4 regions of the Viridibacillus sp. FSL E2-0187 genome follow, and region 3 is predicted to be linked to each of the others. Evidence: riboswitches for the same ligand, from Rfam matches in the RefSeq annotation. Region 3 holds a riboswitch; each other region holds the start of a gene.
The links. A riboswitch is a leader RNA that binds a small molecule or an ion and turns the genes downstream of it on or off. The one in region 3 is predicted to bind S-adenosylmethionine.
Positions count from the first base shown of each region.

Region 1: another riboswitch for S-adenosylmethionine. It lies ahead of MHH85_RS18415 (M20 metallopeptidase family protein); the one in region 3 lies ahead of MHH85_RS09605 (cyclase family protein).
Region 2: another riboswitch for S-adenosylmethionine. It lies ahead of metK (methionine adenosyltransferase); the one in region 3 lies ahead of MHH85_RS09605 (cyclase family protein).
Region 4: another riboswitch for S-adenosylmethionine. It lies ahead of MHH85_RS18665 (acyl-CoA dehydrogenase family protein); the one in region 3 lies ahead of MHH85_RS09605 (cyclase family protein).

Region 1 covers NZ_JBBOVG010000001.1:3,796,311-3,804,653, forward strand. Annotated here, with positions in the region: gene MHH85_RS18410 (VOC family protein) at 1-666, opposite strand, end outside; gene MHH85_RS18415 (M20 metallopeptidase family protein) at 679-1,878, opposite strand; SAM riboswitch class I at 2,050-2,155, opposite strand; gene MHH85_RS18420 (nitric oxide synthase oxygenase) at 2,237-3,292, opposite strand; gene MHH85_RS18425 (SpaA isopeptide-forming pilin-related protein) at 3,518-8,343, opposite strand, start outside.
Region 2 covers NZ_JBBOVG010000001.1:465,950-474,292, forward strand. Annotated here, with positions in the region: gene metE (5-methyltetrahydropteroyltriglutamate--homocysteine S-methyltransferase) at 1-1,262, shown strand, start outside; gene MHH85_RS02290 (transposase) at 1,580-1,894, shown strand; gene ytkD (RNA deprotection pyrophosphohydrolase) at 1,946-2,419, shown strand; gene MHH85_RS02300 (alpha/beta hydrolase family protein) at 2,397-3,182, shown strand; gene MHH85_RS02305 (hypothetical protein) at 3,187-3,645, shown strand; gene pckA (phosphoenolpyruvate carboxykinase (ATP)) at 4,383-5,969, opposite strand; SAM riboswitch class I at 6,172-6,290, shown strand; gene metK (methionine adenosyltransferase) at 6,554-7,750, shown strand; gene MHH85_RS02320 (gamma carbonic anhydrase) at 7,920-8,343, opposite strand, start outside.
Region 3 covers NZ_JBBOVG010000001.1:1,980,054-1,988,396, reverse strand. Annotated here, with positions in the region: gene MHH85_RS09610 (putative bifunctional diguanylate cyclase/phosphodiesterase) at 429-2,153, shown strand; SAM riboswitch class I at 2,601-2,696, shown strand; gene MHH85_RS09605 (cyclase family protein) at 2,774-3,511, shown strand; partial or broken gene MHH85_RS09600 (GNAT family N-acetyltransferase) at 3,567-4,021, shown strand; gene MHH85_RS09595 (5-oxoprolinase subunit C family protein) at 4,135-5,130, opposite strand; gene pxpB (5-oxoprolinase subunit PxpB) at 5,127-5,852, opposite strand; gene MHH85_RS09585 (LamB/YcsF family protein) at 6,063-6,824, shown strand; gene MHH85_RS09580 (NRAMP family divalent metal transporter) at 6,839-8,059, shown strand; gene MHH85_RS09575 (putative hydro-lyase) at 8,081-8,343, shown strand, end outside.
Region 4 covers NZ_JBBOVG010000001.1:3,848,158-3,856,500, forward strand. Annotated here, with positions in the region: gene MHH85_RS18635 (AAA family ATPase) at 1-981, shown strand, start outside; gene MHH85_RS18640 (hypothetical protein) at 974-1,702, shown strand; gene MHH85_RS18645 (ABC transporter permease) at 1,749-2,444, opposite strand; gene MHH85_RS18650 (osmoprotectant ABC transporter substrate-binding protein) at 2,437-3,369, opposite strand; gene MHH85_RS18655 (ABC transporter permease) at 3,385-4,020, opposite strand; gene MHH85_RS18660 (betaine/proline/choline family ABC transporter ATP-binding protein) at 4,051-5,235, opposite strand; SAM riboswitch class I at 5,569-5,671, shown strand; gene MHH85_RS18665 (acyl-CoA dehydrogenase family protein) at 5,784-6,959, shown strand; gene MHH85_RS18670 (transporter substrate-binding domain-containing protein) at 6,995-7,861, shown strand; gene MHH85_RS18675 (amino acid ABC transporter permease) at 7,946-8,343, shown strand, end outside.

The sequences.
Region 1 (8,343 bases), 1.8 Mb from region 3:
TAAGTCACCGCCAGCTAATGTAAGAACCTGTACAATAGCATTCAACTCCGGATCGACATACGCTTCTGCAACCTCTAACCCTAAATATCGAGACCATTTTTCAGCAGTTTTTTCAGCATCTATGACTGCAAAAGTAACACCTGCAAAGTCCAACTTTTCTGGTTGCTTTCCAATGACTCCTTTTTCAACTTGCTCCTGTCTACGCTTATCATCATTATCATCCCATTGAATAATAAATGGCAATTGAAGAGAGTCATTTTCTTCTCCAACGTATAGTAATTGCCAGCTAATAATACTGCCATCTGGTCGTTTTCTGTTCATTGGTACTGGACCATTTACTGATAAACCTTGCTCTTTTAAACTTTTTGCTACCCCTTCAATATCCGTTGTGCGAGCTGCAAATCTTACGAAACCTTCTTTGAATTTGTTATTTACTACTGTTTCAATAAGACTGTGATGTAAATGTTCTGCCCCTGCTACTAGCTCCCTATCGTATGTACCAAGGTACTCTATATAACTTAGATCAAAGTAGCTAAGCGCATTGTACGTTCCTCGCCCTTCATGAACGCCTCCTTCAACAGCGTGAATTCCTTTATTTTTTAATAATGTTATTACTTCTTTTGGTTCATCTACAAAATGTACTAAGTGATCAAAAGATAATGTCATGTTCAAATCCCCTTATTTAAATAAATAATGTGAAACGATTTTCACAAAAGCTTTCTCTATTGTTAATAACGCTCTTTCATCAAAGTCGAATTTCGGATGATGATGTGCAAAATGAGTTCGTTCATCGTCATTGCGTGAGCCTGCTTTAAAATAAGTACCTGGTTTTTCATTTAAAAAATACGCGAAATCCTCTCCACCCATTGACGGTTCAAATTCAATTACAGAATCTGTACCGAATTCCACTTCAAATAATTCTTTCACAAGCTCTGTTTCAGTTGGATGATTGTAAAGGGCTGGATAGCCATGTAAATAATCAATTTCATATGTTGCATGTGCTGATTCCGTTACTCCTTTGACGATTGAGTAGATTTCTTCTTTTACCTTATTACGAACTTCATCCGTCATTGTACGAACCGTTCCTTCAATAATTGCCGAGTCAGCAATAATATTAAAAGCACTTCCTGCGTGGAATACACCAACTGTCACTACCGCTGCATCAAATGGATTTAAGCGACGACTGACAATTTTTTGCAACGCTCCAACGATTTCACTACCTACAACAATTGAGTCGATGGACTGCTGTGGTTTCGCACCATGGCCTCCTAATCCTTGAATTTTAATCGCGAATTTATCAACGGCAGCCATTTTAAAACCATCCCCAACAGATACCTTTCCAACAGGTGAACCTGAATCTAAATGCGCACCAAATACATAATCGACATCCTTCAATACTTCTTCTGCAATCATGAATTTCGCACCACCAGGAGGTTTTTCCTCCGCATGTTGGAAAATAAAAATGATATTACCGTGCAGATGCTCTCTGTAATGACTTAGTGTTTTCGCTGTCGCAAGTAATGCGGTCGTGTGTCCATCATGACCACATGCATGCATGACACCCTCTTTTTGAGATTTGTATGCAACTTCTTTTAAATCTGTAATAGGTAATGCATCAAAATCGGCTCTTAAAGCGATTGTTTTACCTGCTTGATCTCCTTTCAAAATACCAATTAAACCATTTCCTCCTATCCCTTTTTTCACCTCTAAACCGAAGCTCTCAAGTTTTTCTGCAATAAATTTTGCAGTTTCATATTCTTCAAAAGATAACTCTGGATGCTCATGCAAATATCTCCTCCATCCAACAATTTCATCAAAACCTTGATCTATTTCTTCATAAATTGTAGTTAAAAGTTCTTTTTGCGTTATCGCACTCATTCAATATTCCTCCCTCAATTTATACCTTTAATTCAAATTGGTTTACTTGTATTTGAGTTAAATTTTTTTCTTAGGAAACTTTTCATTATATGCTTTATAAATTTATTTCATGATAATAAAAAGTCGATTTCTCTATTTCATTTAGAGAAATCGACTTGGTATGTAAGTCCATTCTCATCTATCAAGTCTTTAATCAACTTGCTGGAAGTAGCACCTTGCTTTAATAGCGGTTGCTGAGATATCACAGGGCCAGTCCCTCCATCTCTCTTGATAAGAAAACCTATTGAATTAGTAGTAATTAAAATCATGTTACGCCAATCCATTAAAAATTGCAATAATTTTCCTGCGTTTTTCTAAATCAATACGGCGCTTTCTGATAAAAATAATTTGGTGTTTTGCGTTCATTGTCATATGGTTTATGGAATATATGCGTTGTAGCCGGTGATAATGGTGGAATAAGCCATGTCCAATTCCCTGTTACGTCACGCCCTGCATTTTGTTCATTGGATTCGAAGCGTTTGAATTGTTGTGCTGCTGTATGGTGATCTACAATGCTCACTTCATCTTCTTTATACGAATATAAAACTGCCGCATTCAATTCAACTAACGCACGGTCTTTCCATAAAGAAGAATTTGAAACTGTATTTAAACCCATCTTTTCTGCAATTGTCGGTAGCATATTATATCGATAGTCATCCGCTAAATTACGTGCACCAATTTCAGTTCCCATATACCAACCATTAAAAGGAGCAGCTGCATATGTAATACCACCAACTTCTAATTTCATATTCGAAATCATCGGTACTGCATACCACTTCAGACCAAGGTCCTTAAACCACTCAAACTCAGGGTGTCGGATTGGAACTTCCAATATATACTCTGCTGGAATATCGAATAATTGCGGTTCTCTTTCTTCAACTTGAATAACAAGTGGTAAAATATCAAATCTACCACCTTGTCCTTCCCAGCCAAGCTTCTCACATTTCTTCGTAAACTCCACCGAATCCGGATCTCCCACAATGCCATCTGGCGTTTCATAACCAGCATAGCGGATTAATTGATGATTCCAAATACGTACATTACGTTGAGAGAAAATTGTAATCGTCGGACGGATTCGACCACCGTTTGTTGCAAATTCAATATGCTCTAGAAGTCCTTGAAAAATGTCTTGCTCACTTGTTAGTTCGCGCTGATCAAGCACTTGCAACGTTTGCCAAAACAAACGACCAATACATTTATTACTATTACGCCAACCTACTTGTGCACCAAATTTCAGTTCATCTATTGTATGTTCATAAAATCCATTCTCTTGGATATCATGTTCTACTTCAGTTAAACGTCTTACTAATTCCTCTTCAGATCGCTCTGTTTCCGAATAATACAATTTTATAAAATCAATAGCCTCATTTAACATCGCATAGTTCCTCCTGTCACCACTCGACTTCCTAACTACCATCATAGAAGAATTGATTTCCATCAGACAAGGCATAAGACTTAAATAATGTGGTGATTTTGTGGCAACTGCCATTTTTGACGTAAAATGAATGAGTAAAGACTATATAAATAAAAAAACTCCCCTTATTCAATACATAATAAAAGGACTATTAATGGTATAAAACCAATTAATAGTCCTTTTTCACTATGCTTTTTTAGTTCTTCTGTTAAACAATATCCATGATCCGAGTAAGATAGCTGCGCCCCCTACAAGCAGTGTCCATAATTGATACTCTGACCCTGTTTGAGGTAGCGAACTACTTTCATTAGCACCCTTGATATCACTTGGTTTCTTTGGATTGTTAGAATCGTTTGGTTTGTTTGAACTTTCCGATTCAACTGTTGTTTCTTGATCATTTGGTTTATTTGTGTTGCTGTTGTTGTTTGTGTTGCCCGGTTTACCTGGTTTACTCGGCTCACCTGGTTCGCCCGGTTTACCTGGGTTGCCTGGCTCTCCTGGGTTACCTGGTTCTCCTGGGTTGCCTGGCTCTCCTGGGTTACCTGGTTCTCCTGGGTTACCCGGTTCTCCTGGGTTACCCCCGCCACCACCTGTTGAAATTCTGATATTAGTTTTTTCAACTAGTATAGTTTTTTCCTGTTTCTCAATAATTTCGAATTCTACTGGTGTTTTGTCTAACTTATAACCAGTAGGTGCTTTAGTTTCGATAAGCTGATATTTCCCAACTAGTAAATCTTTTAAGTTAATTTCACCATTGTCGTCTGTTGTTAATTTTTCAACATCTATTCCTGTAACAATTTCAAACACAGGATTGCCATCTTTATCTACATCACTTGTTTCTTTTCTTAATTCGAAAATTGCTCCTTTAAGTTTTAAGGTTTTGTTCGAATTATACTTCGTTAATTCAACAGAGCGATTTGTCTTACTGTTTTCAATCGTTACTTTTTTTGTATTTCCATCTGTTCCTGCTTCTTTTTCTGAATCAAGCACAACTGTTTTTTCAGTAGAATCAAGAATATAATCTGTGTGAGCTTTTGTTTCTTTTAGAGTGTAGCTGTCATATGGCAAATCTTTAAATTCTGCAATTCCATTTACAGTTGTCTGTTTCATTTTAATAGAACCATCTTTATTGGATAGTTCAAATTCTACGCCGTCTATAAAAATAGAATTATCAGCAGCATCCACTTTTGTGATAACAATATTACCTTTACCACGTTTGTTTGTAACAGGTACTTCTGTAAACGTAATTTGATCTTTTGAAATACTAAAATTATGTTCTGTTGTGTCTAGTATATAAAAATCAGGTGCTTTTGTTTCAACTAAGCGATAATCTCCAGGTTGAAGATCTCCAATTTGGATTTCTCCATCTTCATTCGTTGTTAAATCTTTTAATTCATTACCGTCTTTATCTTTAACTATTTCATCCTGATCTTTGTATAATAATTTGAACTTGGCACCTTCAAGAAATGCTCGGCTATCTGCATCTTTTTTAACTAATTTAAAGGCATTCAGTATTTTTTTGTTCTTAATCTCACCAACATTTGTTGAAAACGATTTGATTTCAACACTTATACCATCTTTTACAATAGCGCTAGATGCATCCAATAAATATCCCTCTGGTGCTTTTGTTTCTTTTAGTGTGTAAGTACCGTATTTTACATTTGTAAATTTCGCGATACCATCTTTACCAGTTGTTGCTGTAGCAACTTCGTTATTCCCCACGTAAAGTTTGAATTCAGCACCTTCTAAGAGCTTGCCATCAGCTTCATCAACTTTCTTAACCTCTAACTCACCTTGTTTAATGTTAGTTACAGTGTGTGTGGTAACTTCTGTTTGATTTTTTTCAACTGTAAAGTCAACTGGTGTTTTATCTAACCAATATTCATCTAAAGCTTTTGTTTCAATAAGCTGATATTCTCCCGGTTCAAGTCCATCAACGTAAATTTTACCGTCATTTTTAGTTATTAATTTTTCATAGCCAGAAACAACATCAAATTCTCCTGCTTGATTTTTAACATGAAGTTCAAACTCAACGCCGTCAAGCGGCTTACCATCATGTGCATCGACTTTTGTTAATTCGATTGCTTGGCGTATTTTTTTGTTTGTAACTGTGTATATTTGTACGTAATCCGGAATTGAAGAATCGTATTTTAATGTAATCTCTTGACGATTATTCTTCAAGTAGCCTTTTGGAGCTTCAACCTCTTTTAACCAATACTTTCCTTCTCCTAGTTTAACTGGAAAAAGTAATTCACCGTCTTCATTTGTTACGCCTTCAGTAAGTTTAATATTATCTTTATTATATAGGGCGAATTTAGCTCCTGGTAATAAATCACCTGTAACGTTATCTACCTTTTTAAGCTGATAAGGTACTTTTTTTGTAGAGCCAGATCCACTGAACCAATAATTGAATTTTTTCTCTTTTTCTTCTTTGGTTCCATTACTAATACCATCATAAGTTAGTGTTGCTTCGTTTTTTACTTCTTCATTAGGTGCACCTAAGAAAATTGATTGATATTCTATATAGTAAGATTTTGTAATTGGTTGATCGAAAGTAAGTGTAAATTTACCTTCTGTATTATCAACATTTACAGTGTAGATTCCATCTACTAAATTTTTTGTTTCAACAGGATTTCCAGCTTTCATCTCTCCTGTTAAAGAGACTTCATACACTTTAAATGAATCTTCTAAGATAAGCTGGTTTGGATTTCCATCAGCATCTTTTCCTACAATATCTTCAATCTTTACATTAGACAATTTAGATTGTCCGTAGTTTAGTTTCAAATTCCAATCAATTCGAGCTGTTGAATTGAAACCTGCTCCATTTTTAGTAAGTGTTTCATTTGTATGAGCTACTGTTACTTCATCGCTCCATTTAGCATTTGAAGTTGTTCCATCTAGTAATTCAGCTTCATTTTTAATTTTCACATTGCCATTTGTTACAGGGAAGATGCCATCTGCATCTATAGTTGTATAAGTAATTTCATATGCCTCTGTAATCTTGCCAAGAGCAATTACAAAAGCATTGTCTCCGTTTGGAGTAATAATTGGTGTAATCGGTTTTCCATTCGGAGTAACAGTACCATTTGGATTAACGATTACCGGTTGTACGACGATACTCTTTATATCTACTTTTTGTCCTTCTGGTAATGTATCTTTAAATACAGCATCATTTAGTGTGTTTAAGTTGAAGTTGATACCTACTCTCCACTTAAACTCTTTTGTTTCATAATTGTAAACACCGTTTTTATAACCATTCGCTGTTTGTTTATTATCAATAGAAGCCTCAGCTGAGTCTTCAGAACTATATTCCTTACTTCCACTTTCCCACTTTATATTAGCGGTATTTTTATATGTTCTATCATTGCTACCCGCGTCTTTAATCTCATAATCTGTTGTATATTTGATAGTGAATGATTCAGTAATTGGTCCTGTTACAGTGAAAGTAAATCCATCGGCGCCTTTATCTGTAAATGTATAGTCTTTTTCATCTAAACCAATTACTTTCAATGAACCTTTTTTATATTTCATACCCTGTCCAGCATACGTATCAGTAATAGTGATATTTTCCATAGAATATGAATCTTTGTTCACCACGATTTCCCAATCCATTGTTTTGTCTTGATAGTTCGTAGTTATAGCCTTTTTGTCGATGGCAGGATTACCGTATTTAAAGCTTCCTTGATTACTACCATTTGTACCATTCTTATTATCTTCTCTTGTTATAACATTACTTACTTTACCACTGTCTTGTAAGTAATCTGTCCTAACTGTTTTATACTTAATTTGATAAGGTTCTTTTACTTCTTGGTTAAACGTTAATGTATAACCTTTACCATCAGCTGCAAGTTCTATTTTATACAAGTTGGTAGCTATTGCATTACCTTGTTCGTCATAAACTTTTACATCTGCCGCATTGTCAATTTTATGGTTTCCTGTAATTTTGTCCTTAAGTATAGCGTCTTTTTGCGCTATTGTTTTACGGTTGTAGTTATATTTTACAGTCCAATCTGCACTTGCACCGTATTCCCCATTTTGGGAAACTGATTTTTCTAAAGGTGTACCGTATTCAACTTTCACGCTACTATTTGTAGTTTTCCCATTAATTGTAGCTGTATTTGTGTAATTTTCTGCTCCCTTGTCAGTCTCTCCAAGATCTGTTGTATACGTCACTCGATAAGCTTTTTTTGGGTCTGGAAGAGTAAGAAATAGTTCACTCTTTCCTGCATAGTCAGGTATTGAGCTAAACGAAATTTCTTCTCCCGGCGTAATTTCACCTTTAGCATTTACATTTAACTCGATCACTTTTAGTGAATCCTTTTTGTACGTGTGGCCACTACCTAACTTATCTGTAAAATTAGCCTCAGTTAAATTAGCTAACTCGGTGTTGATATCGACTACCCAATCAATGGAATTACTACTCTTACCCCCATTTTCAGCTGTACCTTTTTTGGTAATCGCTTGCCCAGTTTTAGGTTTGAAATTCAATTTAATTATTTCTTGACCTGGTAATTTCAATTCATATTCTATATCCGTATTAGTCTCGCTATATTTCGCTCCAACAGAAAATTTAGCGTTCTCTATTTTAATCCCTTGATTCGCATCATCACGAATCGAACCATTAAATGTAATGACTACTTCGCCATCTACAATTGTAAAAGTACCTACTGACCCTACATTTCCAGATCCAGATATATTCGCAAAAATCCCTGGTAAAGCATATGTTAATTTTGATCCTTCACCAAAGTTATGGTCGGCTTCCATTTTGATATCAAAATCCAATGTTACTGAGTCGCCATTTTCAGGCTGGTAATTAGTAATCATTGTGATATCTTCCTTACCTCCACCTGGTTTGTCTACTAGAACTGAGATCTTATTTATATGAGAGACTGGAACTTCGCTTTCAAATTCAGAAGATGTAATGTTATCTTTCTCAGTTAAATCAGCTGAAGATTCGTCATCTCCCTCAACGGATTTCCCCTCTATATCATTATCTTTTCCAACTGATTTCT
Region 2 (8,343 bases), 1.5 Mb from region 3:
ATGAAAACTTAGCATTTGCAAACGAAAAGTTACAAGAGTTAGCTATTTTGAAAAACGCTTTAACAAATAATCGTGATGCAAATCAAGTGGCTTTTGAACAAAATCGATTGACAAGAGAATTGCTAAATAGCAGTTCAGTACGTCAACAAGAAGAAGTACTGAAGAATATTAAAAGGTTGAGTGAAATTCAAATAACACGTCAATCAGCATATGCTATTCGAAAAGATCGTCAACAAAGGCTTTTACAACTACCAGACTTTCCTACAACAACAATTGGTAGCTTCCCACAAACAGCTGAAGTGAAGCGCAATCGTTCACAGCTTAAAAAAGGACTAATTGATAAGGAACAACATGATAATTTCATAAAAAATGAAATAAAAAAATGGATTGCGTACCAAGAAGAACTAGAACTTGATGTTTTAGTTCATGGTGAATTTGAAAGAACAGATATGGTTGAATACTTTGGAGAAAAGCTTGTAGGATTTGCATTTACAGAAAAAGCGTGGGTCGTTTCATATGGATCACGTTGCGTTAAACCACCAATTATTTATGGAGATGTTAGGTGGGAAAAACCAATGACGCTCGACGAAACAGTCTACGCACAATCGTTAACAACTAAACCTGTTAAAGGTATGTTGACCGGGCCTATTACGATTTTAAATTGGTCATTTGTTCGTGACGATGTTCCACGTAGTATAGTAGCTCAGCAAATTGCCTTAGCACTACGTAAGGAAATTGAAGCATTAGAGACTGCTGGTATTCGTATTATTCAAGTAGATGAACCTGCACTTAGAGAGGGTTTACCATTAAAAGCTTCAAAACATGATGCTTATTTGGATTGGTCCGTCGATGCTTTCAAATTAGCTACTTCAGGAGTTGAAGATGAGACACAAATTCATACGCATATGTGTTATTGTGAATTTAATGATTTTATTGAGCCAATTCGTGCACTTGATGCGGATGTTATTTCAATTGAAACATCGAAAAGTCATGGTGAAATTATTGAGGCTTTCAAAAATGCAACATATACAAATAGTATTGGTTTAGGTGTATACGATATTCATAGTCCAAGAGTTCCTGAAATAGATGAAATGGTAGCTGTAGTAACTGACAGTCTTGAAGTTCTCTTACCAGAACAGTGCTGGATTAATCCGGATTGTGGTTTAAAAACACGAAAAACCGATGAAACTTTAGCAGCACTTGAGATAATGGTAAACACTGCGAAATTGTTAAGAAAACGAAGTGTACAAAGTGTAAACTAAAAGAGCATCATTCAAGCTAATCCAATTTGTCAAAAAATAAAATTTGATATAAGTTGCTTGAGAAAGAAAATAAAAATTTTGAATCCGCCTTTACTTAAGATTAGTAGAGGCGGATTTTTACGTTTTATTCATACTACGTTTATCAGTGTAGAGCATTATAAAGAAATGCTTTTATAAAACATTGTATAAATTAGTTTTAGAAACCATACATAAACAACCTTTCTCTATTGATCAACAAATGAAAATTGCTATGTTTGATGGACGTCAAAGTATAATTGATATAGATTAGGTTATCCTATATTAAAAAAGAGGATGATATGATGAATAAACCCATTACGCTTTACGTTTCAATTGCAAATCAGCGTTACTATACTTCTCCTGACGAATCCCCATGGGAATTTAAACTTCAGATTGAACCTCAATATATAAAAATTTTTGACCAACTATTTAATCAAGCGGAATACTTTGATGGGAAGAGTATATGGAGAGCTCAATTACCTTACATTCCATACCATTTAGATCAGGAAAACGATGAAGTTGATCTACGTTTAAAGAAACTGTATGCACTTGTTCACGAATTTGGTGATACTGAAACGAAGCAACTAATCGAACAAATGCCATATTATAGTTGATTGAAAAACATACCTTCGTTACACTTAGAGCAATAGGGAGTGATCGAAGGTATGTTTACATTTACGGATTTAAACGGCAATGGTGTTGAATTATCTTTTAAGAAAAATGCTTTTAACATGGCGCCTAAGCATGTACTAGTCTTGGCTAAATATCATAAACAGTGGTTATTAACGGATCATCCAAAGCGGGGTCTTGAATTTCCAGGTGGTAAAGTAGAAGGAGAAGAGACGTTAGAACAAGCTGCAAAAAGGGAAGTATATGAAGAAACAGGTGCCATCATTCATGAGATCGAGTGGTTAGCAACATACTATGTTCATGATGAGTTTCCATTTAGTAAAGCAGTTTATGTGGCAAATGTCTTGGGAATTGATGACATTCAGCGGAAATTTGAAACGAATGGAGCTGTATTGCTATCAGATGAAGAGTTACATAATAGTGATCGACTAAGCTTCTACATGAAAGATGCAGGGATGAAAAAAATGTTGGAGAAGGTGAGTGAGCGTGAAGATAAATGGCTTCGTTGAAAGTCGTCGTGATTATCCGTCTCCAAATCCCAAAGTTCGTCTAACTGAAATTACATATTGGTCAGAAGGTTTACGAGTGAAAGGATTACTTGCAGAGCCAGTCGCAAAGGGTATTTATGAAGGACTACTCTATCTACGTGGTGGTATGCAAGGTATTGGTATGGTTCGACCTGCTCGTATTGCACAATTTGCATCGCAAGGATTAGTTGTTTTTGCGCCGTATTACCGCGGAAATCGTGGGGGAGAAGGTCGAGATGAATTTGGTGGAAATGACCGTTATGATGCAGTAAACGGTGTCGATGTATTAAAACAATATTGTCATACACATCGCATTCATATATTCGCATTTTCTAGAGGCGGTTTGATGGCGCTTTGGACTGGGATTTTGCGAGATGACATTACATCTATTGTGACTTGGGCAGGCGTTTCTAATCCTAAATTTACGTATGAAGAACGTATAGATATGCGCAGAATGATGAAAAGGGTAATAGGCGGATCACCTACTAAGATACCTGCGGCATATGAAGAGCGTTCACCAATTGCTGAGATAAAAAAATTAAATGCACCGGTATTAATTATTCATGGTAAAAAGGATGAAAACGTTGGATTGCATCATGCTTTATTGCTTGAAGAAAGCTTAAAGGCATTTAATAAGCATGTGGAAACATGGTATTTTAATGACTATACTCATTTTTTCCCTAGTGCAGTCAATCACAAAATGGTTAAGAGCGCATGCAATTGGATGAAACTCCAAAAGGGGTGAACTTATGCTAGGTTATGTAAAAATAACAGTCGACCAGGAAAAAGTAAAAGTTGATGCAAGTTTTGAGGAAACATATCCATTTTGGGTAATTCTTTGCGATGAATTCACAAAAGAGTGTGTAGATGTAGAAATTCAAAGTTGGCAAGAAGAACATGGGGTTATTGAAGAATTGGAAAAAATAGCAGATGTCTCTAAAGATGAAGGTCTTATAAAAATCCAAAGAATTCCCTTAAAAGATGATAATCGTGCATTTTTAAAAAATCATGCTGCTAATAAAGAGGGGAAATTAAAATGGTTCTCTATGCGCTATTATGATAACGATGGGAATGGCAGCATAGAGGTTAGGGATTACGGCTTTGAGGTGCGCTTTAATAAAGTTACAGGAGCATATTCTGAAGAAGTGATACAACAATTTGCTAATCCTCATACAGAGGCAGTATTTTATGATGTTGACGTTGAATAATATAACAAAAACATTCAGAATGTTCATATCCTGAGTGTTTTTTGTTTGACTATTATTTAAGATACTTCGCCCTGTTTTTTTTATAGTAAATGAAAATAAGGAAAAGAATGGTCTTTGTTGTGTTGCTTAGTCGTATTACGAAAAAGCAATATCATTTTTCTTAAGAGAATCGTTGCGCTTGATTCTTTTATTGGGCGTAAGTTTTGATTATGATAAATGCCTTTTGATCATTCTGCAATCGTTTTAAATCGATAGCGCGTAAACTCTTTATCATTCGCATACATTTTGAATACCCGCTACTTATCTATACATAACATATTTATCACCAACCATTTTATTTTAAAAAAGCTGATTTAACTCAGAAAAAAGACAGGTGTTTTTGAAAAGTTGACTATTTTTAAGATTGTATATTTAGCATTTAATTTATTTATTAGGAAGAATTGTTTTATGGATTCTTTATGAGCGTTATAAAGATAAAGAAGTAGAGGTTCTTACATTGCATCGTATTATTACAATTATTATAATTTTTATTGTTTTGAATATGGTGTTTGGGATAATAAATGCGTTTGTGTAATTTATTGGGGCTAAAATTAATTATAGGCTACTTTGTTGGAGCGGAGGTGGCGACTCCCACGGAAAGCGCCAACCGCAGTGGAAATCAACGGTCTTATCAATTTATATATATTATTAAAATAAAAGACCACTCGGAGAGTGGTCTTTTTGTTATGTTGGATGAATTAAGCGATAGGACCGCCATTTTTCACGATATCTTCTGATACAACACCGAATTTTTCGAAGTTTTCTCGGAACATGCCAGCAAGTGCAGAAGCTTTTTGATCATAAGCTTCTTTATCTTCCCAAGCGTTACGTGGATTTAATACTTCAGTAGGAACACCTTCAATAGCTACAGGCATTTCTAATCCGAAGATAGCATCTTTTTCAGTAAAGATGTTATTTAGTTTACCGTCGATTGCAGCGCGAACCATTGTACGAGTGTAAGAAAGTTTCATACGGTTACCAACGCCGTATTCGCCACCAGTCCAACCTGTGTTTACTAAGAAAACATTTACTTCGTGTTCGTCGATTTTATTACCTAACATTTCAGCGTAAACTGTTGCTGGAAGTGGTAAGAATGGAGAACCGAAGCATGTTGAGAATACTGGTTCAGGTGAAGTAACACCACGTTCAGTACCTGCTAGTTTAGATGTGAAACCACTTAAGAAGTGATACATTGCTTGCTCTTTTGATAACTTACTGATTGGAGGCAATACACCAAATGCATCTGCAGTTAAGAAGATGATTGTTTTAGGGTGGCCTGCAACAGATGGATCAACAATGTTTTCGATATTTTGGATTGGGTAAGCAACACGAGTATTTTCTGTAAGCGAAACATCATCGTAGTTAGGAATGCGTGTTTCTTCATCTACTACTACGTTTTCTAAAACAGTACCAAAACTGATAGCATTGTATATTTCAGGTTCTTTCTCTTTAGAAAGGTTAATAGTCTTAGCGTAGCAACCGCCTTCGATATTGAATACACCATTGTCAGACCAACCATGCTCATCATCACCGATTAGTTTACGATCTGCATCTGCTGATAAAGTTGTTTTACCAGTTCCAGATAAACCGAAGAATAATGCTACATCGCCTGCTTCACCAACGTTTGCTGAACAGTGCATTGAAAGAATACCTTGTTGTGGTAATAAGTAATTCATAATACTGAAAATCGATTTTTTCATTTCTCCAGCGTATTCAGTACCGCCAATAAGGATGATACGTTTTTCAAGGGAAACGATAATGAAAGTTTCTGAATCAGTACCGTCTACTGCTGGGTCCGCTTTGAAAGTTGGAGCAGAAACGATTGTGAAGTCAGCTTCATGAGTTTCTAATTCCTCTTCAGTAGGACGAATGAATAATTGATGTGCAAATAGGTTATGCCAAGCGTATTCATTCACTACACGAATAGCTAATCGAGATGCTGGGTCTGCACCTGCAAAACCTTTAAATACAAATAATTCTTCTTTTTCTTTTAAGTAGTTTATTACTTTAGTGTATAATGAGTCGAAGATATCCGACGAAATTGGTCTGTTTACTTTACCCCAATCAATTTTGTCTTTCGAACTATCTTCTTCAACCATATATTTATCTTTAGGAGAACGACCTGTATATTTTCCTGTGACTGCTCTGACTGCACCATCAACAGTTAGGATTGCCTCACCGCGTGAAGTAGCTTTTTCTGTTAATTGTGGTACTGAAAGTTGTTCAAGAATATTTTCACCTTTCAATAATTCCTTCAGTTCATTCGTAATTTCTACTGAATTCATCGTTTTACGTACCATCCTTTTTATATTATTCCTCTTATTAGAGGGGATTTATAATTCATTTCGGAAATTAGTATAACACATTTAGCTAAATAATCTATACTAATTACCATATAATTTCTATGAAAGTTGTACTTTTTTTTAGAAATAAAAAAGAAGTTGACAACTAAGCTATAATGTTCTAATATGAGAAATTGAACGGATACTCTTATCCCGAGCTGGTGGAGGGTCAGGCCCTATGAAACCCGGCAACCTGCATTGTGATTTTATGTGATGCGCTGGTGCTCAATCTGATGCAAGGATTTAATCCTTGAACGATAAGAGTGAAAGGTGCTTATGAATTATTCCCTTCCACTCATTAGTAATAATGGGGGGAAGGGTTTTTTTATTTAAAATAGACCAATTCCTAAATTTTTAATAAGTAATTGTAATTTATGCGGTTCTATTTATATATAGTGGCACTTTCTAGAATCCTCGTGTTAAAGGCAGCAACGGCTTGGCGTTCAATCCTACTGGAAAGAACTAACATGGGTAATGAGTACCGTATCATTTCCGAGGCAATCTCGCAGATAATAGGAGGAAACCAAATGACAAACCGTCGACTGTTTACATCAGAGAGTGTAACAGAAGGACATCCAGATAAAATTTGTGATCAAATTTCGGATGCCATTTTAGATGAAATCGTTTCAAAAGACCCGAATGCACGTGTAGCGTGTGAAACTACAGTAACAACGGGTCTTGTATTAGTAGCAGGAGAAATTACAACATCAACTTATGTTGATATTCCTAAAATCGTTCGTGAAACGGTAATGGAAATCGGCTATACACGTGGTAAATATGGCTTTGATGGCGAAAACGTAGCTGTTTTAACGGCAATTGGTGAGCAATCAGCTGATATCGCATTGGGCGTTGACCAAGCACTTGAAGCACGCGAAGGCTCAATGTCAGATGAAGATATAGAAGCAATTGGTGCAGGTGACCAAGGTTTAATGTTCGGATACGCATGTAACGAGACACCTGAGTTAATGCCTCTACCTATTAGCTTGGCACATAAATTAGCACGACGTTTAACTGAAGTTCGTAAAACAAAAGAGTTAGATTATTTACGTCCAGATGGTAAAACACAAGTAACAATCGAATATGATGAAAATAATCGTCCAGTTCGTGTGGATACAATTGTTATTTCAACTCAACATGATCCAGAGGTAACATTAGAGCAGATTAAAGAGGATTTACAAGCACGTGTAATTGCTCCAGTTGTACCTACTGAATTACTAGACGAAAAAACAAAATACTTCATCAACCCAACTGGTCGTTTTGTAATTGGTGGACCAAAAGGTGATGCAGGCTTAACGGGACGCAAAATTATCGTAGATACTTATGGTGGATATGCTCGTCATGGTGGCGGTGCTTTCTCTGGTAAGGATGCGACTAAGGTTGACCGTTCTGCAGCTTATGCAGCGCGTTATGTTGCAAAAAATATCGTAGCAGCTGAACTTGCTGAGCGTTGTGAAGTACAACTGGCTTATGCAATTGGTGTTGCACAACCAGTTTCAATTGCAATCGATACATTTGGTACTGGAAAAGTAAAAGAAGCAGATTTAGTTGAGTGGGTTCGTGAATTATTTGATTTACGCCCAGCAGGTATTATTAAAATGCTTGATCTACGTCGCCCAATCTACAAACAAACAGCTGCTTATGGTCATTTCGGCCGTACAGATTTGAATGTTCCTTGGGAAGCTACAGATAAAGCTGCCGTTTTAAAAGAAAAAGCGGGACTATAATTCAATCTAAAAAATCGCAATAACATAAAATATCCCGAGTTACACATTGATTATTTAAGTAATCATTGTAGTTCGGGATATTTTTATTTAATATAGAAGAAACTCATAGTAAGAGAATAAAAAACCTGAGAAATCGTTTAAAAAACGATACTCAGGCAACTTGATTGAACTATTTTTGAAGTGATTTATAGTATTGGCCTTTTTCGTAATACTCGTTGACAATACGGTCCATATCTTTTTTATCTTCCTCTGTTAACTCTCTAATAACTTTTGCAGGGCGTCCAAATGCTAAAGTGTTTGGGGGGATTTTCTTGCCTTGTGAAACGAGACTGCCTGCACCTATAAATGCACCTTCACCAATTTCAGCACCATCTAGGATAATTGAAGCCATCCCAACTAGAGCGCCTTTTTTTACAGTACAGCTATGTAATGTTACTTGATGTCCAATTGTCACGTCGTCTTCTAAGATTAGTGGATATGCAGGACTTTGATGTAAACAACATAAATCTTGTACATTTACTTTGCGTCCAATAATCGTAGGTGAAACATCTCCACGAATAACTGTATTGTAAAATATAGAAGAATCAGGTCCA
Region 3 (8,343 bases):
TACCTAATATTATTGATTTTATATAATTTAAACTTAAATGAATTAGTGATTTTTTAAATTTTTTTAATAGTAATTGAAAAAAAGTAGCTCACTAAATTTCTTTTTCATTTATTCGTTCCTGACAATCGAACTAGCCAAATTTTTCGGATTATTGCATTTTATAATTCCTGTATTTGAATTATTTTACAGCGAAAAACCTATATACTGTAGAAAAAATATGTCACAACTACTATAAAAACTATATGAATGGTGTAAAAATTTGATAATAGGAATTTCTCCCTTTGACTTGTATTGTTTCATAGCTTTTTCTAATTAGGACTTTTTACCTTTTGTTTTAATTTGAATAATAGCCTTATATTGGTTGTGATAAAATAGTAACAAGAGAGAAATTGCTCGAATTATGCCGAACTGATTAGGAGTGAGGTCATATGGACCAAGATTATAGTCAAACGACAGATCTTAGCCTACATAATGATGCGTATTCAGTACAACAATTAATAGATATTCAACATGCATTGGACCAATCTATTATCGTCGCAATAACAGATAATAGAGGTATCATTACATTTGTAAATAATCATTTTTGTACCATTTCAAAATACAGTAAAGATGAGTTAATTGGGCAAGATCACCGTTTGTTGAACTCTGGCCATCATCCTAAAGCCTTTTTCAAAGAATTGTGGCGTACAATTGGTAGCGGAAAAATATGGCGTGGTGATATTTGTAACCGCGCAAAAGATGGTAGTTTATATTGGGTACAAACAACGATAATACCTTTTTTGAATGATAAAGGTAAACTTTATCAATATGTGTCGATTCGAACAGATGTAACGGAACAAAAAAATATAAAAAAACTAAAATTCTTTGCTTATCATGACGAATTGACGGGTTTATATAACCGGAGAAAGTTGAATATATGTTTAGCAGATCAATTCAAAAATGTACATAAAGAAGGCTTTTCATTATCACTCTTAATGATAGATATCGACCGTTTTAAGAGTATTAATGATGGATTAGGGCATTTAACAGGTGATTTATTTCTAATTGAAGTAGCGACTCGCTTGAAAAGATTAGGTATCGACGAAAAATCACTGTTTCGCTATAGTGGTGATAAATTTGCGATCATATTGAAGAATAATGAACATGCTATTTGGAAGGCACATCAAATAATGGCTAATTTTGAAGATAGTTTTTTGATTGAACAATTTGAATTCTATTCTTCTATTAGTATCGGTATAAGCTCAAGTCTAGCTGGTGCAGATACACCCGAGGACTTAATAAAGTTTGCGAATGTGGCCTTGCTAGAAGCTAAAAAGAATAGAGCTAGCAATTACATACAGTATGAAAATACGATGAATAGTACTCATAATCAATTCCTGCTGCTAGAAACAAAACTCCGTCATGCTATTAAGCAAGATGAAATTCAACTATATTATCAACCGAAAATCGATTTAAAAACAAATCAATTAAACGGAATGGAAGCTTTAATTCGTTGGTATGATAAGGATTACGGTTTTATTTCTCCAGCTAAGTTTATCCCTTTTGCAGAAGAGTGTGGATTGATTAGTTCTATTGGTGAATGGACATTGAAAAGGGCTTGTAAACAAATGAAGAAGTGGCTTGATGAATATGGGTTTGATATTCGTATTTCAGTTAATATTTCGCCTATTCATTTGAAGGAAAGAAATTTTGTGTACAATTTACGTGCAGTATTACAAGATACAGGTTTACCAGCAAAAAATTTAGAGTTGGAAATTACCGAAATGAGCTTAATGCATCAAACAGAGGAATTAATTGAAACGTTTAATCAAATAAAAGCTCTAGGTGTAATCATCGCTATTGATGACTTTGGAACAGGATACTCCTCTCTAAGCTATTTAAAACAGTTTCCAATTGATGTATTGAAAATCGATCAATCGTTCATCCATGGTTTAAAATCAGGGCTTAGTAATGTCGCAATGGTGACTGCTATTATCAAATTAGCACATGCATTAAGTATGCAGGTGGTTGCTGAAGGGGTAGAGACGGAAGATGAATTATATATCGTCCGTGAAAACCTATGTGACTTTGCACAAGGATATTACTTTAGTAAGCCATTACCGACAGATGAATTTTCCGCAAAATTACATGAATTGTATGTATCGAGAATTTAGGGAAGTGTTATATATAGAAAGCTAGACAAAAGGTCACCCAATACGCTGGGGTGACTTTTTTTATAATTTTTATTCAAAACGTTTGTTTATTATCTAATTTATTTAGTATTTAGTTTTGCTTCTTATAGTAGTAAGAACTTAACAAATATATTATATAAATTGTAGCCGGCTATCGCGAGATTTTTATAGTTTTGAGGATCAACTAAGTCAGTTTCAGCTAAACGTGCACTGAGAGTGGCTCAGTGCCCTTTACAAAGCCTCTTGATAGTAGGCGGTTAGCATTTGGCCATTTGGCATCAAACAAGGCTAGAGCGCATATTACACTATTATTGTAGAAGAAAGCTATCATAATTGATTATAAAAATCATATATTATAAAGAATTTTCTAAATTTTTATTGACAATAGATTTCTATAGTTGTAAATTAAGAATCAACAAAATAACTTTTTTCTTATCCAGAGAGGTGGAGGGACTGGCCCTGTGAAATCTCAGCAACGGACGATGTACCGTGCTAATTCCAGAAGCGTATGCTTGAAGATAAGAAGAGTGCATGGACGTATCGTCAACCTCTTCTTATCAAGAAGAGGTTTTTTTGTTCAAAAAAATGATGAGGTGATGGATATGTCAACAGAATTAATCAATGCACTACAAACGTTAAAAGAAAAGAAATGGATCGATTTAACACATACTTTTGGAGCAGAAACACCCCGTTTCAACGCATTCAATGGGTTGGAAAAAACAACTTTATTTTCACATGATGATGGTTTTTTTGCTCAAAATTTCTCGTTTGCTGGACAATATGGAACACATTTAGATGCACCTATTCACTTTGTTCGTGATGCTCGTTATTTAGAAGAATTAGAGTTAAAAGAACTTGCATTGCCGCTCATTGTAATAGATCATTCAAAAGATGCAGCAGAGAATCATGATTTCACGATTTCAGTTGAAGATATTTTGAAATTCGAAGCCGAACACGGTGAAATTGAAGCGGGTACATTTGTTGCTCTTCGTACGGATTGGAGCAAACGCTGGCCTAATGTTGAAGCATTCAATAACTTTGATGCTGAGGGAAATCCACATGCACCAGGATGGTCGGTTGATGCGCTAAAATTCTTGTTTGAAGAGCGTCATATTAAAGCAGTAGGACATGAAACTTTTGATACGGATTCTAGCATTTTATACCGTCAAAACAATGCATTACTAGGTGAACTATATGTATTGGAACAAGATACATATCAAGTAGAGTTGCTAACTAATCTAGACCAGCTACCCGCAAAAGGGGCTGTCATCTTTAACATCGTACCTAAACCTGAAAAGGCTTCTGGCTTCCCAGTTCGCTCATTTGCTATCCTGCCTTAAGTACGTACCTTGAATGTACTTGCAAATGAATAATAGAAACTGAGAGGTGTATTCTTTGGATATTAGAATTGATGATTTATCAGGTGATGACGTTAAGGCGTTACTGGAGGAGCATCTCCAAGGTATGGCACTAAATTCTCCACCAGAAAGTATACATGAGTTAAATATCGAGGAATAAAAAAACCAGAGATTACTTTCTGTAGTGCATGGAAAGAAGGCGCATTAGCAGGTTGCGGAGCACTAAAAGAACTGGATGCACACCATGGTGAAATAAAATAAATGAGTACTGCATCATTATATTTACGGAAAGGCGTTGCAAGAAGTATTCTTGAGCATATTATTGAAGTGGCTAGGTACCGTGGATATAAGCGATTAAGTTTAGAAACAGGTTCAATGGAGGTTTATGAACCTGCTAAGAGGCTGTATTTGAAAAAAGGGTTTCAATATTGTAAGCCTTTTTCTAATTACATTGAGGATCCGAATAGTTTATTTATGACTTTAAAGTTATAAGTAAATATACAAAGATATAAAAATAATAAGAGCATGTTTTGAATAATCTTCATTCAAAACATGCTCTTTCTCTTTGTTCTTCTATATTTTTGTTGGACAAAACTTTTTACATGTTAAGAAAGCTTTGCAGAACAGCGAATAGCAGTAGCGATAGTTTTTATTTTTTGCTCTTTAGCTATTAATGCTTGTTGAGCTTCCTCTAATGTTACGAGCTTGAATCGGATTTTAGCGCCTGTTTGTAACTGTGCAAGACTAGCTAAATCAGCTGTGATGACTTGAACCATTTTCGGATAACCACCAGTTGTTTGACGATCGGCCATTAAAATGATCGGTTTACCACTTGGTGGGATTTGAACTGTTCCAAAGGTCACAGCCTCTGATAATAATTCGAATTTCTCTGTCAATGATAACGCTGGCCCCTCAAAGCGGTACCCCATACGATCAGCTTCTGTAGAAAGCGTGTAAGGGTTGTTTGTTAAGCAATGCTGACTTTCAGTGGTAAAACTATCCCACTCTGTACCAGGCATCACACGTATTGTTTGCTGTTGCTTTAAAGAGATTAATTCGTTGTAATTTACAGACCAAGAAGCAGGACCTACTAGTTGTATTGCATATTGATGTATTTCTTTATTACTTTTAGTATAAGGTCCGATATTTATTTCATCCTGCTTTTGCAATGCTCTACCTTCAAATCCGCCCATTCCCGCCTTTAAATATGTACTTTTACTATTCATTATAATAGGAACTTGAATACCGCCAGCAAAGCTTACATAAGCACGACAACCTTTGTGGGCTCTTTTAAACTTTAATAAGTCTCCTTTTTTCACTATAAATGGACGCCAAAGTGGTGCAGGCTCATTATTAATCGTTGCTGTTAAATCTCCACCTGTTAGTGCAATAAGATGGTCATCATTAAATTGTAATACAGTCCCAAATAATGAAACCTCAAGTACGGCTTCACTTTCTAAGTTACCTACAAGAATATTCGCAATTCTTAATGAATAAGCATCCATAGCACCACTAACGATGACTCCATATTTTTGTGACCCGAATCTCCCTAGATCTTGAATGGTAGTTAATAAACCTGGTTTAACGACTGTAACTGTCATGATCTTGTCTCCTTCAATTGTTTGTATTCTTTTTCAGATATTGGTTTAAAGCGAATACAATCACCTGCTTGCAATAGGGAAGGTGGTGTTTCATTTGGTAAAAATAAATCGAGTGGCGTACGACCGATGATTTGCCAGCCACCAGGTGTTTCAAATGGGTAAATTCCTGTTTGTTTGCCTGCAATCCCAACCGAAAGTGCAGGAATGGCAAGTCTAGGTGTTTCTTTTCGAGGTGTTGCTATAGCTTCATTCATGCCTCCCATAAAAGCAAAACCAGGTGCAAAACCAAGCATATAAACAAGACAATCATTTGCACTATGTAACTGAATGACTTCATCTGTCGTTAAACCATTAATTTCGGCCACATATTCTAAGTCTGGACCATATTCACCACCATAGACAACGGGTATTTCAACTACTCTTTGCGTGTGTTGTTTAACTGTTGTCATTTGAGTAATCAGTTGTTGTACATACCGACATACAAAGCTATATGATGTTACATTTCCATTAACCTTAAAAAGTGTATATGGATTGTAGTAAATTGTAATATTTGTATATGCTGGAACAGCTTCTATAAACCCTTCAAATGGCTGTTCTTCAAGTAATGATGCTAAATTTTGTAAAATAGTGCAGTTTGATGGATCAATTGTATTCCCAATCTGAACCATTACTGCTGAATCACCCAAAGGTTTAAATTTCACGTGTTTAAATTCTTCTCCCATAACGTACAACCCCTCATTTTGCATATTAAACAATATAATCATATAGATAGATAATAGTAAATGACAAGTAAGTTATTTACAATTGATAATTCATTATTGTGAGAAAGTTCAAAAATAAATGTTTTCAGAATAATGATTTAGTGATAATATAAATTTTGTGTTAGAAAAACTGACATTAAATCAATTTTGAATTAGTAAGGGGCTGAGAAAATGTTTCGTGTAGACTTGAATTGCGATTTAGGAGAAAGTTTTGGTCAATACAAACTAGGGGAACAAGAAGAAATTTTAAATTATATTACTTCAGCTAATGTAGCATGTGGTTTCCATGCAGGAGACCCAACAGTGATGAGGGAAACAGTTAAAATGGCTATAGCTAAAGGTGTAAAAATTGGTGCTCATCCTGGTTTGCCTGATTTAAATGGCTTCGGACGTCGCCCAATGCAAATTACTCCTCAAGAAGGCTATGACATGATCGTATATCAAATTGGTGCACTACAAGGGTTTTTATCAACATTCGGCGAGAAAATGCAGCACGTAAAACCTCATGGAGCATTATATAATATGGCTGCGAAAGATCAGGCATTATCTGAAGCTATTGCACAAGCTGTATATGATGTCTCACCTGAGCTTGTATTATTCGGATTAGCTGGAAGTGAGTTAACGAAGGCAGGAGAAAAACTTGGTCTTCAAACAGCTCATGAAGTATTTTCTGATCGTACATATCAAGCGGATGGTTCACTTACTTCACGCACACAATCAGATGCTTTAGTAACAGACGAGGAACAGTCTGTAAATCAAGTCGTAACGATGGTCAAAGAAGGTTATATTGAGTCTCAACAACAAACGAAAGTATTATTACGAGCAGATACTGTTTGTATCCATGGGGATGGAATACATGCACTTGCATTTGCAAAATATATACGAAACACATTGGAGAAAAATAACATCAACGTTCAAGCATTTCACGTATAAAAAGGGGTTTTCATATGACAAAGGTTAGCTTAGATCAAGGACAAGGCAGAAAGAAAGTAGGACGTAGCGTCTTATTAGGAGCTGCCTTCCTAATGGCAACATCATCGATTGGACCAGGGTTTTTAACACAAACGACGGTCTTTACACAACAATTAGGAGCTAGTTTTGCCTTTGTTATTCTAGTTTCACTTATTTTAGATGTCTTCGCTCAAATGAATGTATGGCGTATCATCGCAGTATCAGGTATGCGTGGTCAAGAAATTGCCAACAAAGTACTTCCTGGTTTAGGTCTTGTATTAGCCATCATGATTGTTATTGGTGGACTAGCTTTTAATATCGGAAACGTTGCTGGAGCTGGTCTAGGATTGAATGCTATGCTCGGCTTGGATCCGATTATGGGCGCAGTTATTAGTGCAGTATTTGCAATTTTCATTTTTCTTGTAAAAGAAGCAGGTAAAGCGATGGATAAGGTTGCACAAGCAGCTGGCTTTATCATGATTTTACTTATGATGTATGTTGCTTTTACAACATCGCCACCAGTTGGTGATGCATTAGCAAATACATTTACACCAGAAAAACTGGATATCCTTTCAATCGTAACTTTAGTTGGTGGGACAGTTGGTGGGTACATTGTTTTCGCCGGTGGCCACCGTTTACTAGATGCAGGAGTTAAAGGAGTAGAATCTTTACCTGATGTAACGAAAAGTTCAGTAACAGGTATTGCTGCTACTGGTATTATGCGTGTAGCACTATTCTTAGCGGTATTAGGTGTAGTACATCAAGGTTTGGCAATTGACCCTGCTAACCCACCTGCTTCTGTCTTTAAATTAGCTGCAGGTGAAATTGGTTATCGTATGTTTGGTGTTATTATGTGGGCAGCTGCGATTACTTCTGTAGTCGGTGCTGCATATACATCTGTATCATTTATTCGTTCATTCCACCCAATGATTGAAAAGTATCATAACTGGGTTATTATTGGCTTTATCGTGGTATCAACTATCACATTTGCATTCGTTGGTAAACCTGTGAAAATTCTAGTTTTAGTAGGGGCAATCAATGCAATAATCTTACCGCTTGCACTTGGTACGTTATTAATCGCAGCATATAAAAAAGATGTTGTTGGGAACTATAAGCATCCGATGTGGTTAACGATTCCTGGTATTTTTGTTGTAGTCGTTATGGCTGTACTTAGCGTTCGAACACTTATTGTCGAATTACCTAAACTATTTAGCTAGTAAAGAAAGTGGGGAAATATGATGACACAATTCGATACAATGGCTCCAACTGCTATTCGAAAATTAATTCGAAATGGTGAACTGACAGGACCAACAGCGGGAATGGCTAAAGGCTATACACAAGCAAACTTAGTGATTTTAAAGAAAGAATATGCGTATGATTTCTTGTTGTTCTGTCAACGCAATCCCAAATCTTGCCCACTAGTGGATGTATCCGATATTGGGTCATTTACACCTAACTCTATTGCTCCTGGTTCAGATATTCGCAAAGATATACCGAGATA
Region 4 (8,343 bases), 1.9 Mb from region 3:
GAAAGCTTAAGTTACCGAGAAAATAAGCGGGGTAAACGCTTTAAAAATATACTTTCAAAAAACGGAGAGGAAGTTACTATCCGCACTACCAATCTCACCTCTTTAAACCAAAATGATCGAGTTAAAGTATTAGTAGCAAACCATCTTTCTAAAGAAAATCATTCTTCTTTCATTTTCAGAAAAGAAGTTAGAAATATTCTTCCCAATTATTTAGATGAAGTGGAAATGGCACTCATTCAAAATATAATTTTGGACTTCAAAAGAGATTTGCATATTATTGATAACACGCAATTTGGAAACTTAATCTCTAATATTACGATGCCTTTTAATATACATCTCGAAAATAAACGTGGTGTGATTCCTTCCAAATTAGAAGATACTACTTTACTACCAAAAGACATGTTCAATGCAATGAAAGAACTAATAGAACAAACAAACATTGTCCTTAAAATGCTTATTCCTGGTTTACAGATTAAAATTCATGTTCTTCATACCCAAAAATTGAATGACGGATCTGATGGTGTGCTCGTTGAGTTTCTATCCCGAAAAGGCGACATTGAGCTACCTTTGAAATGTGAATCCGAGGGTACATTGAAGATAATTTCTATCTTAAGCACACTCATCGCTGTTTATAACAATCCCAATGCATGCGTTATTATTGATGAGTTAGATGCTGGTGTATTTGAGTACTTATTAGGGGAACTACTTGAAATTATCCATGAGAATGGAGCGGGACAATTGATATTCACTTCTCATAATTTACGTATACTTGAAGTACTACCAATCCATAATTTATGGTTCACTACTACGAATGAAGAGAATCGCTATATGCAATTAAAGGGTGTCAAAAAGCTTAATAATCCTAGAGATGTCTATTTGCGTGCAATTCAGTTAGGTGGTCAAGATGAAGCAATTTACAAGGAAACGAATGCTTATGATATGAAACGAGCATTTAGAAAAGCGGCTATTATTAATGAGTAATAAAGCGAAAAAAGTTGTCTTGTTACTAGTAGAAGGTGCCTGTGAAGAAGCTTTACTATACGATCGAATACGCACATTATTTAATAATAATGAAATTAGATTCGATATTATCAAAGGGGATATTATGGGGGATTTAAATCAAAAGAGCTCCAATATAAAAAACCTAATTGGAGATCGAGTTAAAAGCTATATTAACAAAATGAAATTAGGACCTAAAGATTTATTGGCAATTATCCAAATAGCCGATACAGACGGCTGCTTCATCGATGAATCCGCCGTAATTATTGATGAAAACCAAGATAGATTAACACTCTATAACGCTAAAAACATAAGTGTTCCCAATAGTAGTCAACAAAACAAAATTATTGAAAGAAACAAATTAAAAAGCAAAAACATTCATACTATGCGAACGCTCAATTCAATTTTATCTGGCAAAGTAAATTATCAAATTTATTATTTTTCTAGAGCACTTGAACATATTTTATTTAACGAAGCCAATCCGGAAACACGTTATAAAGTACGTGAGGTTGAGGAGTTTTTAGAAAATGAACAAAAGCCAATAGAAGAATTTCTTTCTAATTTTTTACCCATTTCAACTAGTATGACATTAGAAGAAAAATATATGGAAAGTTGGCAAAGCATATCCGCTGACCTTGCCTCTTTAGAAAGATTTACGAATGTATCTCTAATGTTTGATTATATGAAAATGATTAACGAGTAACAAAAAAGCCTTGAAACCAAATAATTTTGGTTTCAAGGCTTTTACATTACTCATTCAAGCTTTGTACTGTTGGTGTCGTTAAATTTTTTTGACGTTTTACTGGGTCCAATTTACGCTCTATGAAACCAAGTATCAAATCTGTTATAACAGCCATAAGCGCTGTTGGAATAGCGCCTGCTAGAATAATCGCTGTACCATCTGTAGCATTTGTACCACGGATAATAATATCCCCGAGTCCACCTGCCCCAATGAAAGCACCGATTGCTGTAATACCGATTGCAACAACAAGGGCTATACGAATTCCTGCAATAATTACAGAGAGTGAGAGTGGCAACTCAATCATATACAGCACTTGTATGCGTGTCATACCCATTCCTCTACCGGAATCAGTAAGGTCTTTGTTAATATTATTAATGCCTGTATATGTGTTTTTAATAATCGGAAGTAGTGAATATAAGAATACAGTAATAATTACTGTCGTTTTTCCAAGCCCCATGCCTAGCATAAGAATCGCCAGCAATGCAAGCGCCGGTATAGTCTGTATTATATTCGCTATCGTAATGATGAACCCTGATAATTTAGCGTATTTCGAAATAAGTATGCCCAGTGGAATACCGACGATGGCTGCTAAGATTACACCATAAATCGAGATAAGAAAATGTGTTATAAATTGCTCAAATACATAAGAACCATTTTCAGAGAAGTAGTAAAAGAATTGTTGGAATGTATTTAAATCAGTCATCCTTTTTCCCTCCTTCTTCATCCTCAAAATAATTATGTTCTTCTAAGAATTTTTCGGCTACAATAGCTGGTTCAACTAGATTGTTATCAGCTTCATAGTTAAGCTTTTGCATTTGCTCTGTTGAAATTTTACCTATTAGTTTTTCAATCGCTGCTTTTACTTTTGGTTTTGCTTCTAATAATTCATTTACTGCAAGAGTACTTGCATCATACGGTGGGAAAAATTGTCGGTCATCCTCTAATACAACAAGATCATAACTTGCAATGCGACCATCTGTTGTATAGCCAAGAATCACATCCATTTTGCCTGCTTCTACAGCATCGTAGACAAGCCCAATCTGCATAGGGTATACGTCTTTAAAATCAAAGCCATACTTTTTCACAAAGTCTTTATAGCCATCCCCGACACGATTGACCCATGAGTTGTCGACGCCTGCCTGTAAATCTTTTGCGATATCTTTTAAGTCACTCACTTTTTTCAAATGATGTTTTTCAGCCATTTCACGCGTGACCATAAATGCATAAGTATTTGCAAAACCATATGTGTCGAAGAAGGTTTGGTCGTAGCGCTCTTGGAATATTTTTTGTACATTATCCATCGCTTTTTTCGGGTCTTTAACAGGATCTTCTTTTAAAGCCCCAGTAAGGTCTGTTCCTGTATAACGTGTTGAAGAAATATTTGCATCGCCATTAATCATTGCTTGATGCAGGACGACACTTGATCCTAGGTTATTAATCAGTTCTACCTTTTCATCCGTTTCATGTTCAATCATTAATTTCAGCATATTAGCCATGATCTTACTTTCTGTTGTTGTCATTGAAGCAATTTTCACATCATTATCATCACTTGAACCAGTCAGCGAACAAGCAGATAAAAATAACACTGTCATAATCAAGCTAATCGTAATTATTTGTTTATATTTCATAAGCATGTTCCCCTCCTATCGTTCAATTTTTAAACCTCTTGGTGTAGCCCACTTTTCTACTTTAGATAATATAAAGTCAGTAATTAAGGCCAAAATAGTTACTAACACAGCGCCGCCAATAATAAATTCGGGTTGATAAAGGTTCAGTCCATTAAAAATAAAATCACCTAAGCCTCCTGCTCCTATGTAAGATGCTAAAGTTGCCCACGAGATGGCATAGACTGCTGATAATCTAATCCCCGACATAATGACAGGGATAGCTAATGGCAGCTCGACCATCCCGATGGATTGAATTTTTGTCATTCCCATACTAATTCCGGCTGATTTCAGACCTGAATTAACAGAATTCATACCAATATACGTATTATTTAAAATAGGTAATAGTGTGTAGATAAATAGAGCAATAATTGCAGGGATTTTCCCGACTCCTAAGAATGGAATCATAATTGCTAAAATAGCTAATGATGGTAGTGTTTGCAGAACACTTGTAATGCCTAAAACGATTTTAGCGGTTCTCTGTAGTTTTGATAATAAAATACCCAATGGAACTGCAACGACAATGCCTAAAATTAAAGCTATGGCAGATATATAAAAATGTTCCCATGTTTTTTGTACAATATCTCCGCCGTTTTGTGTTATAAAATCAATCATCTACTCACGTCCTTTCTATTTAGTTAGTATTTAGTTAAGTTGTTTATTAGATACACTTTTTTGCTCTAGATTAATATCATTTGCATCCTCATTTATTTCCTCATCACCCCAAATAGTGTCATATACCATATCCACAATATTCGCACGAGTAACAAGTCCAATTAAACGATGCTCTTCATCTACAACAGGAATGTGTTTTAAATTCCGCTTTAAAATACGTCGTACTGAATCTTGTAATTTTGTACCATTACGAACATAAAAGACGTCTTTTTCTACTGCTTCAGAAATGCTAGAAGTGGTATGTCGTGCTTTAGTTAATCCCTCTACATCGATATAACCTTTCAAATGATTTTGTCCATCAACAACAAATAATGTGTCGACACGCTTTGTTACCATCAAACGAAAAGCATCATTAATACTTTTTTCTAACGTAATAGAAATTGGTTTAATCATTACATCATCAACAATTTTTGCACTTGGCTTTTCTTGCATTAAACGGTGAGAGCCAATAAATTCACGAACAAATTCGTTAGCAGGGTTAGATAGGATATTGTCAGGAGTATCAAATTGGATAACTTGGCCACTATGCATTATACAAATGCGATCTGCCAATTTAATCGCTTCATCCATATCGTGCGTGACGAAAATAACAGTTTTACCAAGACGTTGCTGTAAATCTTTCATCAAGTCTTGTAACGTATCACGAGTAATAGGGTCTAATGCGCCGAATGGTTCGTCCATTAAGATAATGTCTTGGTCTGCGGCTAATGCCCGGAGCACGCCGATACGCTGCTGCTGACCACCAGATAATTGCGCGGGATATAGATCGAGATAGCTTTGAGGTAAATTTACAAGTTCAATGAGGCGTTCTGCTGTTTGATCTTTCTTGTCTTTTGTCCATTTCAACAATTTAGGTACAAGCGTAATATTTTCACGAATGGTCATATGTGGCATAAGACCGATTTGTTGAATAACATATCCAATACTCCTACGAAGTGCTACGGGGTTCTTTTTCGCTAAATCTTCCCCTTCTAAATAAATGGTGCCTTTGGTTGGTTCTATCATTCTATTAATCATACGCATGGCAGTCGTTTTCCCACTTCCACTAGTACCGATAAAGGCGACAAATTCACCGCGTTCTATTTCAATATTCATATCATCAACGGCTTTCTTTCCACCCCTATATACTTTCGATAAATTCTCTATCTTTAGCATAAGTATTCCCCCTCAAATTTTATAACCTAAGTTCTTTTACCCCCTATCGGTAGACATTAAACCTCAAAAAACTAAAATATTGAAAATATTTACTTTATTGTATAAATCGTTGCAATTGCAAGTTATATGTATGTGCTAGCTTCAATACGATAAATGCATTGATTCCTTGCCCTCTGCTGATCATTGATAATTAAAACACTTCATTTATTCACCATAAATTCCATCTCTAATCTTAGGTTCTTTTCTAAAACTTTTAATCCCTACAAAAATACTTTGTTTTTCATATTGACTTTCATCTTTAGAAAAAGTAAGATAATTGAAACATTAGAAAATTACTTATCTTGAGAAGCTAAGGGACTGGTCCGATGAAGCTTCAGCAACCACTGTATAACAGAATGGTGCTACTTCCAGCAAGAGAAATCTTGACAGATAAGGGTGCATACTCAACTTTTAAGCTCCCTCTTTTATTAATGAGGGATTTTTTATAACTTTAATGCATAGTAATTCTATAAGAATTATAATTTTAGAGGGATATGAGGGGATTTTTTGTGAAAGAGATATTTATAAAAACAGAACTACAACGTCAATGGTTAGATAAATTAGCGTTACTAAAAGATAAAATCACTGAGGGCGCTGCAATAGTAGATGAATTATCGATTTTTCCAAAAGAGAGTTTTAGCCTACTCCGAGAAATTGGCTATCCAGCAATCACTTTACCAACAGAATTCGGTGGCGGAGGATTTTCAGTTTACGATATGGTCCTCTTGCAAGAAACACTTGCTAGTTACGATGAAAATACTTCCCTTTCTATGGGCTGGACTTTAGGTGTTGTTGGAGAATTGTATGAGCAGAAATTGTGGACAGATGACAAGCTTAATTTCTTTGCAAATGAAGTACAAAATGGTGCTATTGTAAATCGTTCTGTAAGTGAGGCGCGTACTGGAAGCCCTACTCGCGGTGGACGTCCTGGAACAAACGCCGTTCGCTCAAATAATGAGTGGCTTATAACTGGACGTAAAATTTTCACAACAGCTTCCCCTGTTTTAGATTATTTTTTAACTTCTGCTTGGATTGAGGAAAAACAACAAGTTGGATTCTTTTTAATTCATAAAGATACAGCAGGAGTATCTATTGAAGAAACGTGGGATGTAATGTCGATGCGTGGCACATCAAGTCACGACTTAATATTACAAAACGTTAAAGTAAGTGACTCGGATTTAGTCGAATTACCAAATCATCCAAGCGGGGGTAAAATCAACGGCTGGTTATTGCATATTCCTGCAACTTATTTAGGCATAGCACAAGCAGCTCGTGATTATGCCGTTCACTTTGCAAATCACCATCAACCAAATAGTTTAGATGCACCGATCAGTTCATTACCAAATGTGCAGAATCTATTAGGTGAAATTGAATTAAAACTTCAGCAATCTAGATTTGTCTTATATGGAACAGCTGAAGCTTATGACGACCCAAAACGAAGAGATTCTTTGAGCAATGAAATCGCTGTTGCCAAACATACAGTGACTAATGCAGCCATTGATATCGTTGATAAAGCAATGCGAGTAGTAGGCGCAAAAAGTTTACAAAACTCTAATCCATTGCAAAGGTATTACCGCAATGTACGCGCGGGTCTACACAATCCTCCAATGGATGATATGACTATAAAAAAATTAGCATTAACAGCTATTGAAGAACAAAAGAAAAAGAATTCGATTGTGAATTAATAATGAAAAATTAACTTAAAAAGGGGTTTTAAGATATGTTCAGTAAAAAACTATTAAAATTTGCAGCAGTCGGTATTACTTCAATCGCAATTTTAGCTGGTTGCTCTACTAGCGAGGCTTCTGATTCTAAAGTTAAAGGAGATTCCTCAAAAGTACGTACAGTGAAAGTTGCCTTTGACCAAGCGAGTAAGCCGATTTCATATATTGACGACCAAGGTAATCCAACTGGATACGATGTAGAAGTGATGAAACTAGTGGATGAATTATTACCAGACTATAAATTTGAATATGTAGGCACGACTAGTGACGACTTATTAATTGGTGTCGAACAAGGTAAATACCAAGTTGGTGTCAAAAACGCCTTCTTCACAGAAGAGCGTACAGAAAAATTCATCTACCCTAAAGAGTTTCTTGGCTTAAGTAGTGCAGGTTTAGTATTACGTAAAGAGGATGAAAATATTAAATCGCTAAAAGACTTTGCAACAGCCGGCTACTCTTTAGCACCAATTGCCGCAAATAATGCTCAATATACAGTCATCGATGAATACAACAAAAAAAATCCAAATAACAAAGTAAAACTAAAAGCTGGAGATGCTTTCACTATCGATATTGTTCAATGGGTCAATGAAGGCCGAGTAGACGGCGGTGTAATGATCGAAGGTCCTTTTAACCAGCAAGTTACAGCCAAAGATGGTGCTTATCACAAATTAGCAAATGACGTTGTGTACAACGAATTTGCTGTAATTAAAACATGGCCGCTATACAACAAAAAAGAGCAGAAATTTGCAGACGCATATGACAAAGCTATAAAACAAATTAAAGAACAACAAAAAACAAATGAACTGAGTAAAAAATTCTACGATCGTGATTTATTTGAAGTACTTGAGCAAGCGGAACGTTAATTGCTTATGCATACGTAACGTCCTTAGGCTGTTGAGTCATTAAACTCAACAGCCTTTCCAATACAAAACGAAAATGGTGAGCATATGGAAAAATATTTTGATGCATCTTACATCTGGGAGTCACTCCCTATTTTACTCCCCTTTCTAAAGGTGACATTTATGATAGCAGGACTGTCCATTTTACTAGGTTCCTTTTTGGGTTTATTACTTGCAATAGCCAAATTGAGCAGCAGTAGAATTGCTCAAAAACTTGCAAACGGTTATACAACTATCATGCGTTGTACACCTTCGATTGTGTTACTATTTCTCGTTTATTATGGTGTACCCGCATTAGCTGAAAATTTTGGCCTCAATTTGCACGATATTGATACAGCCATATTCGTTATCGTAACTTTCACACTACAATTTGCAGCCATTATGTCCGAAGTAATTCGTTCTTCTTATGGTTCAATTGACAAGGGCCAATACGAAGCCGCTGTTAG